Linked DNA regions of Endozoicomonas gorgoniicola. Each later gene encodes a partner of the first gene's protein in a complex. Links are inferred from orthologs where the notes say so. Each region holds a gene or a part of one and is shown in the gene's direction. Other genes may lie near its edges. The genes, in order: NX722_RS00765 and pabB.

Region 1 (9,160 bases):
CTGTAAAGCATGCTCCAGAGCAAAAAAAATGCCTGCATAAAGCAGGCATTTTTTCGCGCAGTTCCCGAAACTAGAACGCCAGTGAGAACGTCCGGAGACGTATTCCCATTAACGCTTGGAGAACTGTGGACGCTTACGCGCTTTGCGCAGACCAACCTTCTTACGCTCTACTTCACGAGCATCACGGGTAACGTAACCCGCTTTGCGCAGAGTAGGACGCAGAGATTCGTCGTACTGCATCAGAGCACGGGTGATACCGTGACGGATCGCACCAGCCTGACCAGAACCACCACCACCGGATACGGTGATTTTGATGTCAAACTTCTCAAGCAGTTCAGTCAGTTCCAGAGGCTGACGTACTACCATGCGAGCAGTTTCACGACCAAAGTACTCGTCCAGAGAGCGACCGTTAACAACGATGCTGCCAGAGCCAGACTTCAGAAATACGCGAGCGGTAGAAGACTTACGACGTCCAGTACCGTAGTATTGTGTCACAGACATGACTACCCCCGATTAAATTTCCAGTTGCTTTGGCTGCTGTGCAGTGTGCTTGTGCTCGGCACCAGCGTACACTTTCAGCTTGCTGTACATAGCGCGACCCAGAGGTCCACGTGGCAGCATGCCTTTAACAGCAGTTTCGATAACCATCTCTGGCTTGTGAGCAATCAGCTTTTCGAAGCTCATGGACTTCAGGCCGCCAACGTAACCAGTATGACGATGGTACATCTTATCAGTAGCTTTACGGCCAGATACGTGTACCTTCTCAGCGTTTACAACAACGATGTAGTCACCGGTGTCAACGTGAGGAGTGTATTCAGGCTTGTGCTTACCGCGCAGACGGGAAGCAATCTCGGTAGCCAGACGACCCAGGGTTTTGCCCTCAGCGTCTACTACATACCAGTCACGTTTTACAGTTTCTGGCTTTGCACTAAAAGTTTTCATTAAATTCGCCTCAAGAGTATTACAGATGCAATACCTGTTCTTACTTGGCCGTTCCTGCGCAGCGTGAACCTTGCAGAATTAGAAACCAGGCTAATAGTTCCCGAATCGGCCTGCTCAAACATTGGGCGCTCAATTGGGAAACGGGAGCCGTATTATAGCGGCTGAAAACAGGAAAAAAACCCCTGCTGAGGTAATTATCTGGACAAATTAGCCAATTACGGATAGAGCCGGGTGAAATATGACATTTATTGCTATTGAAATGATCAACGGCTCTACCATTGGAGTACCCTGTACCTGAAAGACTCTTTAAGGCGAAGGACGTTCACTGGAAATCATGTAGTCATGCAATCTTCGTCTGCACTGTTTAAACATTTCGATAGAATGAATACTTGCCATTAAACCTGAAAAGTAGAAATAAAGAACTTCATCAGAATCAGAATAAGCCCCTAAACTAGTAATCAAGCCAGCCCAACTAGCAATCAAGCCAGTCCAACCAACAAGATAAGCACCTATTTGTATGACTGGATTATCAACAGTAGTAATATTATAACCAACAGCACCACCAACAGAAGCAATCACACCTCCAGCAGCACTGCGAATATAACCGCTATCAGTATTATTAAAAGCAACAGCAGCACAAGCACCAACAGCACAAGCACCAGCAACAAAAGGAATATTAGATAGTCCTTTAATCATTCGTTCACGCAATGATGGTGTGGGCTTTAATGATTTTATATCTCCGCGGCAATAGGGGCATCTAGGCTTTTCATTCTCCAGGACTTTATTAACACACCTGCCGCAGAACACATGCTGCCCCTGACAAGGCAGAACAACTTTCTTATGTTCATGATCGTCATAATTTTCATAGCAAACTGCACATTCCTGCTGACCGCCATAAACCACTCCTGGCGCAACATTCTCTATAGTTCCCATAATCCTGGTCCCTGGTTGAATTCCATTTCCTGCTTGGACTCAAAATTCACCGACAAGTTCCGCCGAAGCCAATACACTACTCAGGTAGGCAAAGTCAGGCAGGCAAAGTCAGGCAGGCAAAGAAATTGCCATCATCCGGAAGCTGGTCTGAAGAGAGCGCAAACCTCTGCCCGTCATGACAACAAGAACTGACATCAGCCCGGCAAACCGCTAAAATCCCGCCAATCCTGACAGACCTATAGACCGGAACACAGCACAATGCGTGACTTTATTATTGCTCCCAGCATTCTTTCTGCCGATTTTGCCCGCCTTGGCGAAGAGGTGGATCAGGTCATTGAAGCTGGAGCCGACTGGATTCACTTTGATGTGATGGACAACCACTATGTCCCGAACCTGACCATTGGCCCGATGGTTTGCAAGGCGCTGCGTAACCACGGTGTGACGGCCCCGATTGACGTTCACCTGATGGTGAATCCGGTAGACCGCCTGATACCGGATTTTATTGAAGCTGGCGCCAGTATGATCACCTTCCATCCGGAAGCATCCCATCATATCGACCGCACCCTGCAAATGATCCGTGAAAGTGGCTGCAAAGCTGGCCTGGTGCTGAATCCAGCCACCAGCCCGGACATTATTGATTACGTGATTGACAAGCTGGACATGGTTCTGCTGATGTCCGTAAACCCCGGCTTCGGCGGTCAGAAGTTTATTCCTTCTACTCTGAAGAAGCTGCGCCGGGTTCGCAAAATTATTGATGACAGTGGCCTGGATATCCGTCTGGAAATTGATGGCGGCGTCAGCGCCCGGAATATCCGCCAGATTGCCGAAGCCGGTGCTGATGCATTTGTTGCAGGTTCTGCCATCTTTAATGCAGACGACTACAAAACCGCGATTGGCCAGATGCGTGAAGAACTGTCCAAGGCTGATCCGGTTTAATTTCACAGGTCTGTCCACAGACACTATCAGGTAAAAGAAAACATGAAACTGACTGAAATCACGGCAGGCGACCTGCCACAGCTGATCATGTACGATCTGGACGGAACACTGGTCGACAGCGTTCCGGATCTGGCAATCTCCATTGATGCCATGCTGGACGATTTGAACCTGCCCAAAGCCGGTGAAGACAAGGTGCGTCTGTGGGTGGGCAACGGTATTCCATCGCTGGTCAAACGCGCCCTGGTTGACGATATGGCGGGCGACCAGCCGGGTATTGTCAACCGTGAAGTGTTTGTGAAGGCATACGACAGTTTCAAGCACCACTACGCCATCGAAGTGGGTCAGCACAGTCACCTTTACCCGGGTGTCAAAGACTTTCTTCAGGCTATGGCTGACAAAGGTGTAAAACAGGCTGTTGTGACCAACAAGTCCGAGATTTTCACTGAAAAACTGTTGAAACTGATGGGCATTGATCACTTTTTCGAAATCAGCCTCGGCGGAGACAGTCTTGATGAACAAAAGCCTCACCCTCTGCCACTGCTGCATGCCATTGAAAAGGCTGAGGCCAGCCTGGACACAGCCCTGATGATTGGCGACTCCAGCAACGATATCAAGGCCGCCCGGGCTGCCGGTGTAAAAGTGATAGCCCTTCCCTATGGCTACAATCACGGTGAGCCGATTGCAGCCTCGAATCCCGACCTGATTGTCACGACTCTGGATAAACTGCTCTGACCCCTTTCCCGCTGAGTTCCTGATTCTGGTACTGAAAAAGTCAAGCACTCAGCGGATAGCCTTACAGGGTAGCCTTACAGGGTAGCTACTTACGATTCTGCGTCATTTGCAATCAATACGGCAGTCGTATACCCTTTGATCCTCCGAACGATTCAAACTGGTGCCAGCACCTTGCATGACTGGCACATTCAACTGATATAGCGTGGAGTCAACAGTGAATCACTGTGACATGGTGCCATACAGCCCTTCCTCCCAAGCTATCCCTTCCTGGCGATGGTCTGTCTGGCCTTGCGCCTGAAAATGTACCTGAAATTTTCCTGACCAAGTGTCGCACCCCGTTTTATAAATAGGCCCAGTGCTGACAAGCATCACCAACAGTGATGACCACTGCAAAATAAACCGTTACTGACAAGAGACTGTTATGACGCCTGAAGCTTTCGTGCATCTGGCCCGTGAAGGATACAATCGCATTCCCGTAACCCGGGAAATTCTGGCGGACCTGGACACACCTTTAACCACTTATCTCAAACTGGCCAATGGTCGCTATTCCTACCTGCTGGAATCTGTTGAAGGCGGAGAGAAATGGGGTCGATACTCAATGATCGGCCTGCCCTGCCGCAGCGTTCTCAGGGTTCACGGGCATATCATTACTCTGGAAACAGACGGTGAGATCGTTGAGCGCCATGAAAACGACGACCCTCTGGCTTTTATTAATCGCTTTAAAGATCGTTATAAAGTGCCAGAACTGCCAGAGCTGCCCCGCTTTACCGGCGGACTGGTCGGTTACTTTGCTTACGACACCGTCCGCTATATTGAACCCCGCCTGAAACACTCCGTCCCCCACGATGAACTGGGAACCCCCGACATTCTGCTGATGATTTCCGATGAACTGGTCGTGTTCGATAACCTCAGCGGCAAACTGATTCTGGTCACACACGCTGACGCTTCCGACGAAGCAGCTCTTGCTAAAGCAGAATACCGGCTTGACGATCTGGTTCGCCGCCTGCAGACCACCAACGTTCAGGCACCCGTTCAGGCCTCACTGAACCCTGTCACAGAAGAGGACTTCCAGTCTGGTTTTGGCGAAGCGCCTTTCAAGGCTGCTGTAGAAACTATCCGCCAGTACATTCTGGCAGGTGATGCCATGCAGGTCGTGCCTTCCCAGCGTATGACCATCCCTTACGACAGTTCTCCACTCAATCTGTACCGCGCCCTCCGCAGTACTAACCCGTCGCCGTATATGTATTACATGGATCTGGGGGATTTCCACGTTGTGGGTTCATCGCCGGAAATCCTTGCGCGCCTGGAAGACGGAGAGATCACTGTTCGCCCGATTGCCGGCACCCGCAAACGGGGTGAAACCGAAGAAAAGGATCGGGCTCTGGAACAGGAGCTGCTGAACGACCCCAAGGAGCTCGCTGAACACCTGATGTTGATTGACCTTGGTAGAAACGACATTGGTCGTGTGGCTCAAACCGGCTCCGTGACCCTGACCGACAAAATGATTGTCGAACGTTACTCCCATGTCATGCACATTGTGTCCAACGTCACTGGTCGCCTGAAACCGGGGCTGGATGCGATCGACGTACTCAAGGCTACCCTGCCCGCAGGCACCCTCAGCGGAGCCCCGAAAGTACGCGCCATGGAAATCATTGATGAACTGGAACCTGTGAAGCGCGGTGTCTACGGTGGTGCTGTAGGCTATCTTGGCTGGAACGGTAATATGGATACAGCCATTGCCATCCGAACGGCAGTTATCAAAGGTCGTCAACTGCATGTTCAGGCTGGTGCTGGCGTTGTTGCAGACTCGGTGCCTGAACTGGAATGGAAAGAAACCATGAATAAAGGCCGGGCTCTGTTTCGCGCCGTTGCCATGGCTCAAACGGGTTTCCTGACACCCTCCTGATTTCCTGAAATTTTCCCGGGATAAATAAGTGAGCTACTCGCTCCAGAAGGAGCGAGTTTGCGCCAGCATTTCGATCAAAATAAATACCCCTCTGCTTATTAGCAAAAATAACACCCTTGAAATAACCGAAACGCTACACTGCTACCTCACAAAAAATATTGAAATTGAGGTATTCCATGACCGGCAGTTTATTTCGATATCAGATTATCAGATGCTCACTCGCAGTTTTGCTTATTCTCCAGGCACTCTCTGCCAAAACAGACACCCCCTACTGGCCTGACTTTATTCCTTACACTCCTGTTAAATCAATAAACGACGAATTTAAAAAGTTAGTTTTGGATCAGCCGGATGCAATATCACCATACGATATAAATAATTCCAGCACCCTTTTGTTAGCGCCAGACAATGACGCTATGGATAATGAGTACAGAATCCAGTTTCAGGGAATTTTAACTGTTGACGCTTCACCTGAAAGCGGTGTAGCGCCCGGGTACGAATACGATTTTCAACATCAAAATACGACAGTGATTATTGAGTCTGACAAACCGGTACTGATCACTTATAACAACAAAAACGGTCAGATCATTGACTTGCAGGGCAAAGGTTGTTTTCTGGCGGATATAACAACCGTTGAAAAAAAGACTCTGAAAAGTTTCCCGGAAAAGTTAATGAGTGAGTTATATATCGACACTGCTGGCAGCTTTTTTCACCCCGACAGGCTGATACAGGTCTACATGATGTCGGCTGCAAGCGGAGGTGATGGAAATCAGGGCAATGACAGAAAAGGAACAAACAATAACAATAAACCAAAAAAACCAGACACTTCGAGCAAGCCGCCGATTTGTGAGAAGTGCAAAACACCGAGGTATGATGTTGATTTTCATGAAGGAAGCCTGGGAGGCCCAGGAGGCGTCTTCGTTCCGCTTAACATCGATCCTGCCAGGCTTCATTCAGAAGCTCCCATGCCATCGTGTTTGGCTTATTTCAATTTATATTTTATCGCTTCTCGGTTTTACCCCAGTGATGTCAGTAGGCTGGGAAGTTATCCTCCCTGCTCATTTTATGCAAAGCTTGACCATCGAAATCCAAGCCAACCAGCTATAAGCGGCAACGCTGGCGACATACTCGTAGCAATAACCCTTTGGAGTCGCATGCCTTCAGGCATACGAGACGATAATCCGCCCCTGCTTCCGCTTCGAACCGACAGAGGCGAGGATTCAGGCTACTCTGAAGGTGACTCAGCCTACTCTCAAGATGATTCGCCCAACACTGAAGAAGGTTCGCCCCATTCTGAAGAAGAGGAACAACCAAATCGCTGCATTACTCAATGATGCCGCTACCTGTTGTCAACTTATTCTGATTTTAAGAATTCAGACTCCCGAGCCGCCTGTTCCTCAAATAAAGAACACCTCTGCCAGCTGTGGTATATTCCGGTACCCTGAAGCTTAAGGTTTGAACAGTACGGAACTGAAATAAGCATGCTGCTAATGATCGACAACTACGACTCCTTTACCTGGAATCTGGTGCAGTACTTTGGCGAACTGGGTACCAGAGTTGAAGTGCATCGTAACGACGAAATCACCATCGCTGATATTGAAAAACTCAATCCGGAACGGATTGTTATTTCGCCCGGTCCCTGTACCCCCAATGAAGCCGGTGTTTCCATGGAGACCATTCGCCGCTTTCAGGGTGAACTACCGATACTGGGCGTCTGCCTCGGACACCAGAGCATCGGACAGGTATACGGCGGTAAAGTGGTCAGGGCTCGCCAGGTGATGCATGGCAAAACCTCTCCTATATACCATAAAAATGAAGGTGTTTTTGCCGGTCTGCCAGACCCTGTCACTACCACCCGCTACCACTCCCTGATCATTGAAAAAGAATCACTACCAGACTGCCTGGAAGTCACGGCATGGACACAGTTTGATGACGGCCGGGAAGATGAAATCATGGGCGTGCGCCACAAGACATTGCCTGTCGAAGGGGTACAGTTTCATCCGGAGTCCATTATGACCCACCACGGTCATGACATGCTGGCAAACTTTCTGAAGATCTGATTAAAGCAGCAACTTTTAGAGCAACAAGGATTAGAGCAACAATCATGAATATAAAAGAAGCAATTTCACTGGCGGTACAGAACCTCGACCTGAGTCGTGACCAAATGATTGACGTAATGCGTGACATCATGTCCGGCCAGTGTACCCAGAGTCAGATTGGCGCCTTCCTGACCGCCATGCGCATGAAAAGTGAGAGCATCGAGGAAATTACCGGTGCCACCACTGTGCTGCGGGAAATGGCAACCCATGTGAATGTTAATGCCGACCACCTGGTCGATATTGTCGGTACCGGCGGTGATGGCGCGCATCTGTTTAATGTTTCCACAGCGTCGTCACTGGTCGCAGCGGCGGCTGGCGCCCATGTGGCCAAACACGGTAACCGGGGCGTATCCAGCTCCAGCGGCAGCGCCGACCTGCTGGAGCGCAGCGGGGTTAACCTGAATATTTCTCCGGCACAGGTAGCCCGCTGTATTGAGGAGGTTGGTGTTGGCTTTATGTTCGCACCTGCACACCATGCTGCTACCAAAAATGTAGCAGCTATCCGTAAAGAGCTGGGCATCCGCACCTTTTTCAACATTCTTGGCCCAATGTCCAACCCGGCTGGTGTACCCAATCTGGTGATTGGTGTGTTTACCCAGGAACTGTGTCGCCCAATGGCTGAAGTGCTGAAAGAGATGGGCAATAAACATGTGATGGTGGTTCATTCTCAGGATGGTCTGGATGAAATCAGCATTGCCAGCGAAACCTTTGTTGTCGAACTGAAAGAGGGCAACATCTCAGAAACCTTGATCAAGCCGGAAGACTTTGATATCGAGTCACGAAGCCTGATCGGACTGAACGTTGAAGATTCTGCACAATCTCTGGAACTGATCCGCAATGCCCTCGGTAAACGTGACAGCATCAATGCCAGAAAAGCCGCCGATATGATTGCCCTGAATGCCGGTGCTGCTATTTACGTCTCCGGTGTGACCCGGACCATGCAGCAGGGGGTTGCCATGGCTCAGGATATCATTGCCAGCGGTCTGGCTCTGGAAAAACTGCATGAACTGTCTACCTTTACCAGCGCTCTGGCTGAATAACAGGCTAGCGGATTAACAGGAATGTCTATGTCTACCCCTACTATTCTCACGACCATCGTCGAACGCAAGTTTGAAGAGATTGCTGAACGACAAAAGTCGCTTTCTCTTGATGAAGTGATGGCCAGAGCCCGTGCAGCCATTCCGGCCCGGGGCTTTGCAGACAGTCTGGAACAGCGTACATCGGACGGCCAGGCGGGAATCATTGCAGAAATCAAAAAAGCCTCTCCCAGCAAAGGTGTGATCCGGGAAAGCTTTCACCCTGCCGACATCGCCAGAAGCTATGAGCAGGCGGGAGCCAGCTGCCTGTCCGTTCTGACGGACAGTGACTTTTTTCAGGGCTCTGAGCAATACCTGCAGGAAGCACGAAATGCCTGCTCCCTGCCGGTTCTGCGTAAAGACTTTATGGTTGACGTGTGGCAGATCTACGAGTCCCGGATGCTGGGCGCCGACTGTGTGCTACTGATTGTCGCCTGCCTGACCGATGAGCAGCTGGTTGAAATGAGCAGCGTCGCCCTTGATCTGGGTATGGACGTTCTGGTGGAAGTCCACGGTGCAGAAGAACTCAGGCGAGCACT
Region 2 (9,250 bases), 1.5 Mb from region 1 along the record:
CGCGTGACCTTACCTTCCGGCTCTACCCGTGCCAGAGAGCCCTGAACCACTTCACCATGGTCTGTCACCATTTCGTTCAGCAGCTTTGGATTGGCAAAGGTGGCTCTCTGAGCCGTCAGATGGTCACCACGATGAGTGGCGTAGGAGTTAAAGTCTTCTTCCGGCAGTCCCATTTTCGCGAGATATTCTCCGGCAGCACTGGCAGGCAGAATCGCATTGGACGGCGACAGGTGGTCAGTGGTTATATTATCGCCAAGCACCGCCAGAGGGCGCATGCCTGTCATGGTACGCTCACCTGCCAGAGCCCCTTCCCAGTAAGGCGGCCGGCGAATATAAGTGCTTTGCGGACGCCACTGATAAAGAGGGTCTGTTGTATTTTCATGGTCAGACTGCAGATCAAACATGGGAATATACACTTCCCGAAACTGTTCCGGCTTTACATGAGTCTGAACAATTGCATCAATCTCTTCATCCGCAGGCCAGATATCCTTCAACGTGACAGGATTACCTTTCTGGTCAGTACCCAGAACATCCTGTTCAATATCAAAACGAATGGTTCCGGCAATGGCATAGGCCACCACCAGCGGTGGTGAGGCAAGGAAGGCCTGTTTCGCATAAGGATGGATACGTCCGTCAAAGTTACGGTTGCCAGACAGCACCGCTGTTGCATACAGGTCGCGGTCAACCACTTCCTGCTGAATAACCGGATCAAGGGCTCCGCTCATGCCGTTACAGGTGGTACAGGCAAAGCCGACAATACCAAAGCCGAGGCTTTCCAGTTCTGGCAGCAGACCGGCAGATTCAAGGTACAGCTGTACTGCTTTGGAGCCGGGCGCAAAGGAGGTTTTTACCCAGGGTTTACGGGTAAGACCCAGGGCATTGGCTTTTCTGGCTAACAGCCCGGCTGCAACCGTGTTTCTGGGGTTAGAGGTATTGGTACAGCTGGTAATGGCGGCAATAATAACAGCCCCGTCGGGCATCAGACCGGGTTCGTTTTCTACTTTGCCGGAAATGCCCTGCTGTGCCAGTTCAGAGGTAGATACACGACGGTGTGGGTTAGAAGGGCCGGCAATATTGCGCCCCACCTTTGACAGGTCAAACGTCAGAACCCGTTCATAGTCTGCCTGTTCCAGACTGTCTGCCCAGAGTCCTGTGGTTTTGGCGTAGTGTTCGACCAGTCTGACCTGATCATCGTCCCTGCCGGTTAGCGTCAGGTAATCAATGGTCTGCTGGTCAATGTAGAACAGTCCCGCAGAGGCACCAAATTCCGGCGTCATATTGGAGATGGTGGCGCGGTCGCCCAGGGTCAGGTCAGCAACCCCTGTGCCATAAAACTCCAGATAAGACGACACGACCTTTTCATTACGCAGGAACTCCGTCATTGCCAGTACAATATCCGTGGCGGTAATGCCAGGCTGGCGTCTGCCGACAATCTCAACGCCAATAATGTCGGGCAGGCGCATCCAGGAAGCCCGTCCCAGCATCACGCTTTCTGCTTCCAGTCCGCCAACACCAATGGCAATCACACCCAGAGCATCCACATGGGGCGTATGGCTGTCAGTGCCTACCAGTGTATCCGGAAAAGCCACACCATCACGGGACTGGATAACCGGTGACATTTTTTCCAGGTTAATCTGATGCAGAATGCCATTGCCGGGTGGAATAACATCGACGTTTTTAAAGGCGTCTCTGGTCCAGTTAATAAAGTGGAAGCGATCTTCATTGCGCCGGTCCTCAATGGCGCGGTTCTTGTCGAAAGCGTCTTTGTCGTAGCCTCCGTGTTCCACCGCCAGTGAATGATCCACAATCAGCTGGGTTGGCACCACCGGGTTAATCTGTGCCGGGTCGCCGCCCTGTTCGGCAATGGCATCACGCAGACCAGCGAGGTCGACCAGCGCTGTCTGCCCAAGGATATCGTGGCAGACGACTCGTGCCGGATACCAGGGAAAGTCCAGCTCCCGCCTGCGATCAATAATCTGCTGCAAAGAAGCCGTCAACATTGCCGGATCACAACGACGTACCAGATTTTCCGCCAGTACCCGGGAAGTGTATGGCAGCTTAAGGTAAGCCCCCGGTTGAATCGCATCAACGGCAGCCCGGGTGTCATAATAATCCAGATCAGTCCCTGGTAAGGGTTTTCGATAGGCAGTGTTCATAACTGCTGTACTCATAACAATGAATCCACCGGGTCAAAAGGAAAGGAGCCAGCCGGAGTCCGGATGGCGACTGAATCAACCCGCTGTTAACGGTCTGCCAGCGGCACCCAGCTGCGTGGCTCCGAGCCAATATAATCGGCAGAAGGACGGATGATCCGGTTATTTGCCCGCTGCTCCATCACGTGAGCCGTCCAGCCAGAAACCCTTGAACAAACAAAAATGGGCGTAAACAGTTTGGTGGGAATACCCATGAAGTTGTAGGCAGAGGCATGGAAGAAATCCGCATTACAGAACAGTTTCTTTTCATCCCACATCAGCTGTTCAATGGCTTCGGAAACCGGATAGAGTATCTGGTCCCCCACCGCTTCGCCCAGTTGCTTTGACCACTTCTTGATAATCGCATTGCGCGGATCAGACTCGCGATAGATGGCATGACCAAAACCCATAATCTTGTCTTTGCGTGCCAGCATGCCTTTGACACCTTCCATCGCCTCATCCACCGAACTGAACTGTTCGATCATAGCCATGGCGGCTTCATTGGCACCGCCATGCAGCGGTCCACGCAGGGAACCAATGGCGCCGGTCACACAGGAATGCATATCCGACAGGGTGGAGGCGCAGACCCTGGCTGTAAACGTTGATGCATTAAATTCATGTTCGGCGTACAGAATCAGCGAAACATCCAGACAGCGACGGTGGTCAGCCAGGGGTTCTTTGCCATGAAGCATGGTCAGGAAATGACCAGCAATGGAATCGTCACCGACTTCAGTCTCAATCCGTTCACCATTGTGGCTGAAGTGGTACCAGTACAGAAGGATTGAAGGAAGAGCCCCCAGCAGACGGTCCGCTACATCCTGCTGCTCAGTAAAGCTTTTCTCGGTTTCGAGATTGCCAAGAACGGATGTACCGGTTCGTAATACATCCATGGGGTGAGCATCTGCAGGAATCTGCTCAAGGCAGACCTTTAATGGCTGAGGCAGCCCCCGGAAGGCTTTCAGTCGTTCTTTATAACCCCGCAGTTCACTGCTATTGGGCAGGTCGCCATTGAACAGCAGATAAGCCACTTCCTCAAAGGTAGCGTGGTCTGCCAGTTCGGAAATGTCATAACCACAGTAAGTCAGGCCGGTACCAGACTGGCCTACGGTACATAGCGCCGTTGATCCCGCACTCTGGCCACGCAGACCTGCGCCACCCACTTTTTTCTCAGCCATGGTGTTACTCCATTCTTGTTATGGATGTTGTTATTATTAAAGTAAGACATTACTTTAATTATTTGTAATATCTTTCTGATTATTAAGGATTTAAAAACTCTTTTGTTCTGACCAGACGTTCACGATCCTGAAAAGTCAGCATATCATCCGCAACCGCTCCGCTGTCGCCATCACGCCGGATCACATCCAGCACTTCTTTCATAGCCGTCATGGCAGCACGCTGTAAATCAGACGGAATAATAATCAGCTGATAACCCATGGCTTTCAGGTCAGTCGCTGGCACCAACGGCGTTTTTCCGCCATAAAACATGTTGATCAGTTTGGGACCCGGTGCCTGTCTGGCGATGGCTTCAATCTGCTGAACCGTCTGCGGCGCTTCGACAAAGAGCATGTCGGCACCAGCCTCAACATAAGCGTTGGCCCGGGCAATGGCATCGTCAAAGCCGGTGACAGCAATCGCATCGGTACGGGCTATGACCACAACCTCCCCGGCATATTTGCTGGCCACCTCAATTTTTCTGCACATCTCATCAACAGCGATCAGGGATTTACCATCCAGATGACCGCAACGCTTGGGAAACTCCTGGTCTTCAAGGTGAAAGGCAGCCACTCCGGCACCTTTGAACAGCTCAACCGTTCGCTTAACATTGACCTCATTACCAAAACCCGTGTCGGCATCAGCAATCACCGGCAGAGACGTGGACTCACAAATCTGCCGAACCCGCTCAACCACTTCCGTCAGGGTTAACAGACCAATATCGGGTACACCAGTGCTGCGGGCAATGGCTCCACCACTGCCGTAAAGCGCCGAAAAACCGGCTTCTTCTGCCAGACGGGCAGAGAGGCCATCATAAACACCCGGGGCGGTTACAATGCCCTGCTTCATAATCAGGTGAGTCAGGGCGTTGTCTTTATCCGTCAGTGACATATTAACGCACTCCTTTGAACTATTGCTTGAGCTATTGTTTGAACATCAGCGACATCAATACAGGATTCTAGGAAACAGTATTCTAATGTGCCAGCACACACAAACCCAGTCTCTGAATCAGACCTGAACGATCTCTATACAGAATCGGGCAATGTGTCTACATTGTTCATGGCGGTAAACATTGACTACAGGTAGAATGCTATCAATTTTTTGCTTGTTACTTTTTTCTCGCTACTAATTTTCTCGCTACTTTATGGCCTATATGAACGAACTGATCATCGTTGATCTGGACTATCTGGATGACTCCAGTATCTGGTTTGAACATTTTCTGAATGAAACCCTGCCCTGCTTTCTCGACAGCTGCGGTTCAGAGTATTCAGGATCACACAGTCGTTACGACATCATCTCCGCCAATCCATGGGCCGTTGTAGCGGTAGACAATAACGGGCAAGTGACTGTTACCAATCATTTAACCGGGGAAAGTACTGACCATTCCATCCAGTCACCCTTTGACTGTCTGTCCGAACTGCTGGAACAAATGACATCTGTCGTAAACAATACCCTGCCCTTTACCGGCGGCGCAATAGGCTTCTGGGGCTATGAGCTGGCATCGGTACTGGAACCGGGTCGAATTTCCAGGCGTGAGATAGAAACACCTTTAATGAGTGTTGGCCTGTACCACTGGGCGCTGATCTCAGACCATGAACAGCAGTCGACACAGATTGTCTTTCACCCGGATTGCCCGGAACAGGAAAGAGAAAAGGTTATGGCCCTGATCGACAGCCAGCCAGCAGCCCGGCCAGCAGCCCGGCCAGCAGCGTTTAAAATAACCCGTGGCTTTACCCCTTCCATCAGCAAAACCGAGTATGAAGAAGCCTTTAACAGAATTCAGGACTACATTCTTGCCGGCGACTGTTATGAAGTGAACCTGACCCAGGAGTTTATTGCCCACTATCAGGGCAACAGCTGGCCAGCCTATAAGGCATTGCGAAAAGTCAGCCCTGCGCCTTATTCTGCCTATCTGTCACACCCCGACTTTGAGATTCTCAGTCACTCTCCGGAGCGCTTCATCAAAGTCTCAGGCCGTCATGTAGAGACCCACCCCATAAAAGGCACACGCCCCAGGGGGGAGACAGAGCAGGAAGATCGACAGTATGCCCGGGAATTGATGGAATGTGAGAAGGACCGGGCAGAGAACCTGATGATCGTTGATCTGCTGCGCAATGACCTGGGAAAAATCTGTAAAACAGGCAGCATAAAAGTACCCCGCCTTTTTGCTCTTGAGAGCTATGCCAACGTGCATCATCTGGTTAGCACAGTGACGGGGGAGCTGGCAGAAGACCGTCATGCTCTGGACGTGTTATTTCACGCATTTCCCGGAGGCTCTATTACCGGCGCTCCCAAAGTTCGCTCCATGGAGATCATCCAGGAACTGGAAGCGTCTACGCGAAACATTTATTGCGGGTCAATTGGCTATATCAGCACGGATGGGCAGATGGATACCAGTATTACCATCCGCTCACTGATGGCCCGGAACAATCAACTACACTGCTGGGGCGGTGGTGCCATTGTGGCCGATTCAAACTGTGAACAGGAATATCAGGAGTCTGTCACCAAGGTTAAAAACCTGATGCGTGGTCTGGAAAGCATGTGATGGTGGCAAGGTACTGCGGAAACTCCCGAATCACGTTGTCTTTTGTTCACTATACCGGCAACCAGCTGGTCAACCTGATGCTTGGCATTGTGATCATAAACCTGTTGTTGGTGGGTAATTATTTGCGGGAGGGGGCACCTGACCCTGAGTCGATTCAGGGTCAGGTGCCTATTCACGGGGTTAGCTCTGGAGGAGTTCCATCAATTTCGCGCGTTCGCTATCCCTCATGCTCATGTTGCCAACAGGTATTTTGCCGCCTACAGCATCAATAACAGCATCCACCATGCCCTCTTTAAAAGCGCCACAAAGCTCTATCAACTGAACCCCTTGGGAGACCAGTTTTTTAGCTTCACTGCAGGCCATATCAATATCCTCAACGCAGATAACCGTTGTTGAAAATGCCTCTGACTCAAGTATGGAAAGCTGTGCCGGGTTGTAGCCAGCACCGATCATAAGGAAAGCGTAATTACTTAATTTCATTTTTATTACACCATGAAAACTGTATTAACGATGAACGGTTATTATACGAAGCATGAAGTGAATGCGAATCAAAAAAGAACCAGGAACTCTCGCTTATTGACCTGAATCAACTCAGGCTTATTCTCCATAATACAGAGTACAACCCTGATTTTCTGGATCCCGGCCAATGAACCGGATTTTTTTGATCTTCTCCAAATATACGACAGCTACTTCCCAGCTACACCTCAACTACTTCCGAGCTACTCCGGCTGCCCCATGATTGTTCCTGCCATTGGAAGAAACAAGAAGGAGCATGAGATGGAGATTCAACACCTGAGCCAGAAAGAGCTAATTCGAATACGTATAATTCGCAAATGGAAATGGTTATCATTTAATCGATTTTTAAGTATAGTTCCAACCCGTGACACCGCTTTTACTTATCCAGAAGCCGGTCAGGCGCAATAAAGCTCAGGTCATTGTTCATCGATTTTCATAGAAATAGAAAGGGTCAACCCCCTGTATTTTAAACAGTCAATACACCGCTATTAGAAAAAAAACCTCAGCGTTTACATTCAAAAGTAGAACCAATGCTAATACACAAAACTACTCTGGCACTGGCGGTCAGTGCCATTGTGACTCAATCTGCCATGGCAGACGGAACATCTTCTGCAAATTCAGAGTCGCAAAACCAGAACAACAAAGATGTGGTCGTCGTCGTCAGGGATAAAGCCGACGACCAGCTGACTTCAAAAACCACGCTGGACAGTGAAGCCATTGCCAACACGCCTTCCGGCAATGGCAACCTGACCGACTTTCTGAAATCAAACCCCAGTGTCCGGTTTGATTCAAAATCTGAAAATGGCTTTCTGGGTGGTGAAATTCGTCCGTCGGATATATCAATCAATGGTGCCGACCCTGAACAGACCGCTTTCATGATTAACGGTATGTCTGTTAACAACGATATTGATCCGACAAATACTCTGAACCTTGATTCAAATGGTGTGATGCCGGGCAAAAGTTCCGGACAGGGTTATTTTCTTGATGCCAATATGCTTGGCAGCATTACCGTCTACGGTGCCAATATACCGGCAAGTCTGGGTGGCTTTACCGGCGGTGTCGTTGATGCCGAGCCGTTAAGCTACAGCGGCGTTAACAGCACCTCGGTTCGATACCGCACCACTGGCTCTTCCTGGGCATCAATGAAGGTGGATAAAAACTATGATCGTGCTAAAAAGACTCAGCCCGAGAAATACACCTCTCAATTCCAGCCTGATTACCCAGCAGGGATTGACAGATAATCTTGGGGTCGTACTGGGTGTCAGCCGTCGTGACTCAGATATCAAGCAAAACCGCATTGTTAATAAAGAAGGCGATATTGACAGTCGTCAGCAGAAACGCCGTTCCGACAATGTGATGGCGAACTTCACCTGGCAGGCAGGCGCTGATAGCACACTGGATGTCAATTTGCGTTATTCCTCTTATGAAGAACGGCTGTTTTGGGGGGATACGGTCGGGAATAACTTTGTTGATCAGCATCGTGCGTTTGGCCTGACCACACAGTGGCAGCAGCGATTGAGTAGCGGGCAACTTAAAGCCACTGTCGCCTATGACAATTATCATGATGACCGGGACTCAAACAGTAGTTCAGTAGTTACCGTTGTTGACCCTGATACCTTTGACTCCTATGTCAATGGTGGCTATGGAGACAGCCGCATAAATCAAGAGACAACACAGCTAAAACTGGATTACTCCCATGACTCGCTGAACTTTGCCGGAGCAAAGCATGATCTGACTTCCGGTGTGCAATTCAACTATACACGTTATCGCTTTGAGCGAGATCAGGATGTTTTCGGCAAAGTTATTTTTTTCCGTGACGAAGAAAATCTGGAGGCTAGTGCTGGTAGTGCAAATGCAAGCTACAGCCAAGCTGTTATTTATCTTGAAGACCAGATAACAAAAGGTGACTGGAGCTTCCGGCCCGGGTTTCGCCTGGAAAAAGATGATTACCTGGAACGTACCAACCTTGCTCCCCGCTTTGCAGTCAACTGGCAGGCGCTGGATGATACCCGCTTAACCTTCGGAGCTAACCGCTATTACGGGCGTTCATTTGCCGCTATGAAGCTGAACGAAAAAGTCGCCGTCCTGAATAAGGATAAAAGCCGGCGGTTCAAAAAAATTGAGGGTCTTAAATCCCCCTTTTCTGACGAGCTAACGCTTGGCATTAACCAGAGGCTGGGGAATTTTCTTCTGGTTGCCCGCTATAACAATCGTAAATACCATGACCGCCTTGTATATGACCAAACCGAAAACCCGGAAAAATATATTAATGGCAAAACGTTTAAGGCTGATATTTACACATTGCAAATAAGCAATATCAGACCCTGGGTATTAGGTCAGACACAATGGCAAGGTACTCTGGCAGCCGACTACCTGGACACCGACAGAACTGACGTGGCAGCTAATGAATTCCGTGACTCGGTAGGGTATCTTGACGGCAAAAAAATGACTCGCCGGGAAATGGAAGAAAAAGTCAACAGTAACAGTGAAGAGTGGACCGTTCGCCTCAATCTTGATATGGACCTGCCCCAGTATCGGGTGAAATGGAGTAACCGGGTTTATGTCAAAGCGCCTGTGAAGGGATACAGCCGTATTACTCGTGATGTGAAGGATAAAATTGATGCATTCAAAAGCTATGACTATGGCTCTCATACCCAATGGGACACTAAACTTCGCTGGACAATCCCGGTGGTGCGCAACCAGAAAGCGTATCTGCAATTTGAAGTGCTGAACGTTCTCAACAAAGTCCGCAGACTGGAAACGCAAGGTAACAGCAATAAGGGGG

What was found.
Region 2: the proteins of NX722_RS00765 (region 1) and pabB are in contact, whole or in part, in a solved structure (PDB 8RP0), measured with the Escherichia coli proteins. The link is inferred for Endozoicomonas gorgoniicola from one-to-one orthologs.

Annotation. Positions count from the first base shown.
Region 1 is NZ_JAPFCC010000001.1:166,378-175,537, reverse strand. Bases 5,938-8,716 are described here. They hold NX722_RS00765 (aminodeoxychorismate/anthranilate synthase component II), read left to right. Parts: upstream 5,938-6,927; coding sequence 6,928-7,506; downstream 7,507-8,716. Other genes in these bases: trpC (indole-3-glycerol phosphate synthase TrpC), read left to right, coding at 8,607-8,716; trpD (anthranilate phosphoribosyltransferase), read left to right, coding at 7,551-8,585; NX722_RS00770 (hypothetical protein), read left to right, coding at 5,938-6,780. Also shown: rpsI (30S ribosomal protein S9), read right to left, coding at 109-501; rplM (50S ribosomal protein L13), read right to left, coding at 514-942; NX722_RS00790 (RING finger domain-containing protein), read right to left, coding at 1,249-1,875; rpe (ribulose-phosphate 3-epimerase), read left to right, coding at 2,134-2,811; NX722_RS00780 (phosphoglycolate phosphatase), read left to right, coding at 2,854-3,543; trpE (anthranilate synthase component I), read left to right, coding at 3,965-5,449; more of NX722_RS00770, read left to right, coding at 5,626-5,937; more of trpC, read left to right, coding at 8,717-9,160. UniProt on the Escherichia coli protein: Part of a heterodimeric complex that catalyzes the two-step biosynthesis of 4-amino-4-deoxychorismate (ADC), a precursor of p-aminobenzoate (PABA) and tetrahydrofolate.
Region 2 is NZ_JAPFCC010000001.1:1,616,418-1,625,667, reverse strand. Bases 3,885-6,753 are described here. They hold pabB (aminodeoxychorismate synthase component I), read left to right. Parts: upstream 3,885-4,557; coding sequence 4,558-5,949; downstream 5,950-6,753. Other genes in these bases: NX722_RS07400 (DUF6506 family protein), read right to left, coding at 6,130-6,429; NX722_RS07410 (isocitrate lyase/PEP mutase family protein), read right to left, coding at 3,885-4,295. In the rest of the region: Fe/S-dependent 2-methylisocitrate dehydratase AcnD, read right to left, coding at 1-2,156; prpC (bifunctional 2-methylcitrate synthase/citrate synthase), read right to left, coding at 2,243-3,367; more of NX722_RS07410, read right to left, coding at 3,450-3,884; NX722_RS07395 (Plug domain-containing protein), read left to right, coding at 6,996-7,706; NX722_RS07390 (TonB-dependent receptor plug domain-containing protein), read left to right, coding at 7,627-9,250. UniProt on the Escherichia coli protein: Part of a heterodimeric complex that catalyzes the two-step biosynthesis of 4-amino-4-deoxychorismate (ADC), a precursor of p-aminobenzoate (PABA) and tetrahydrofolate.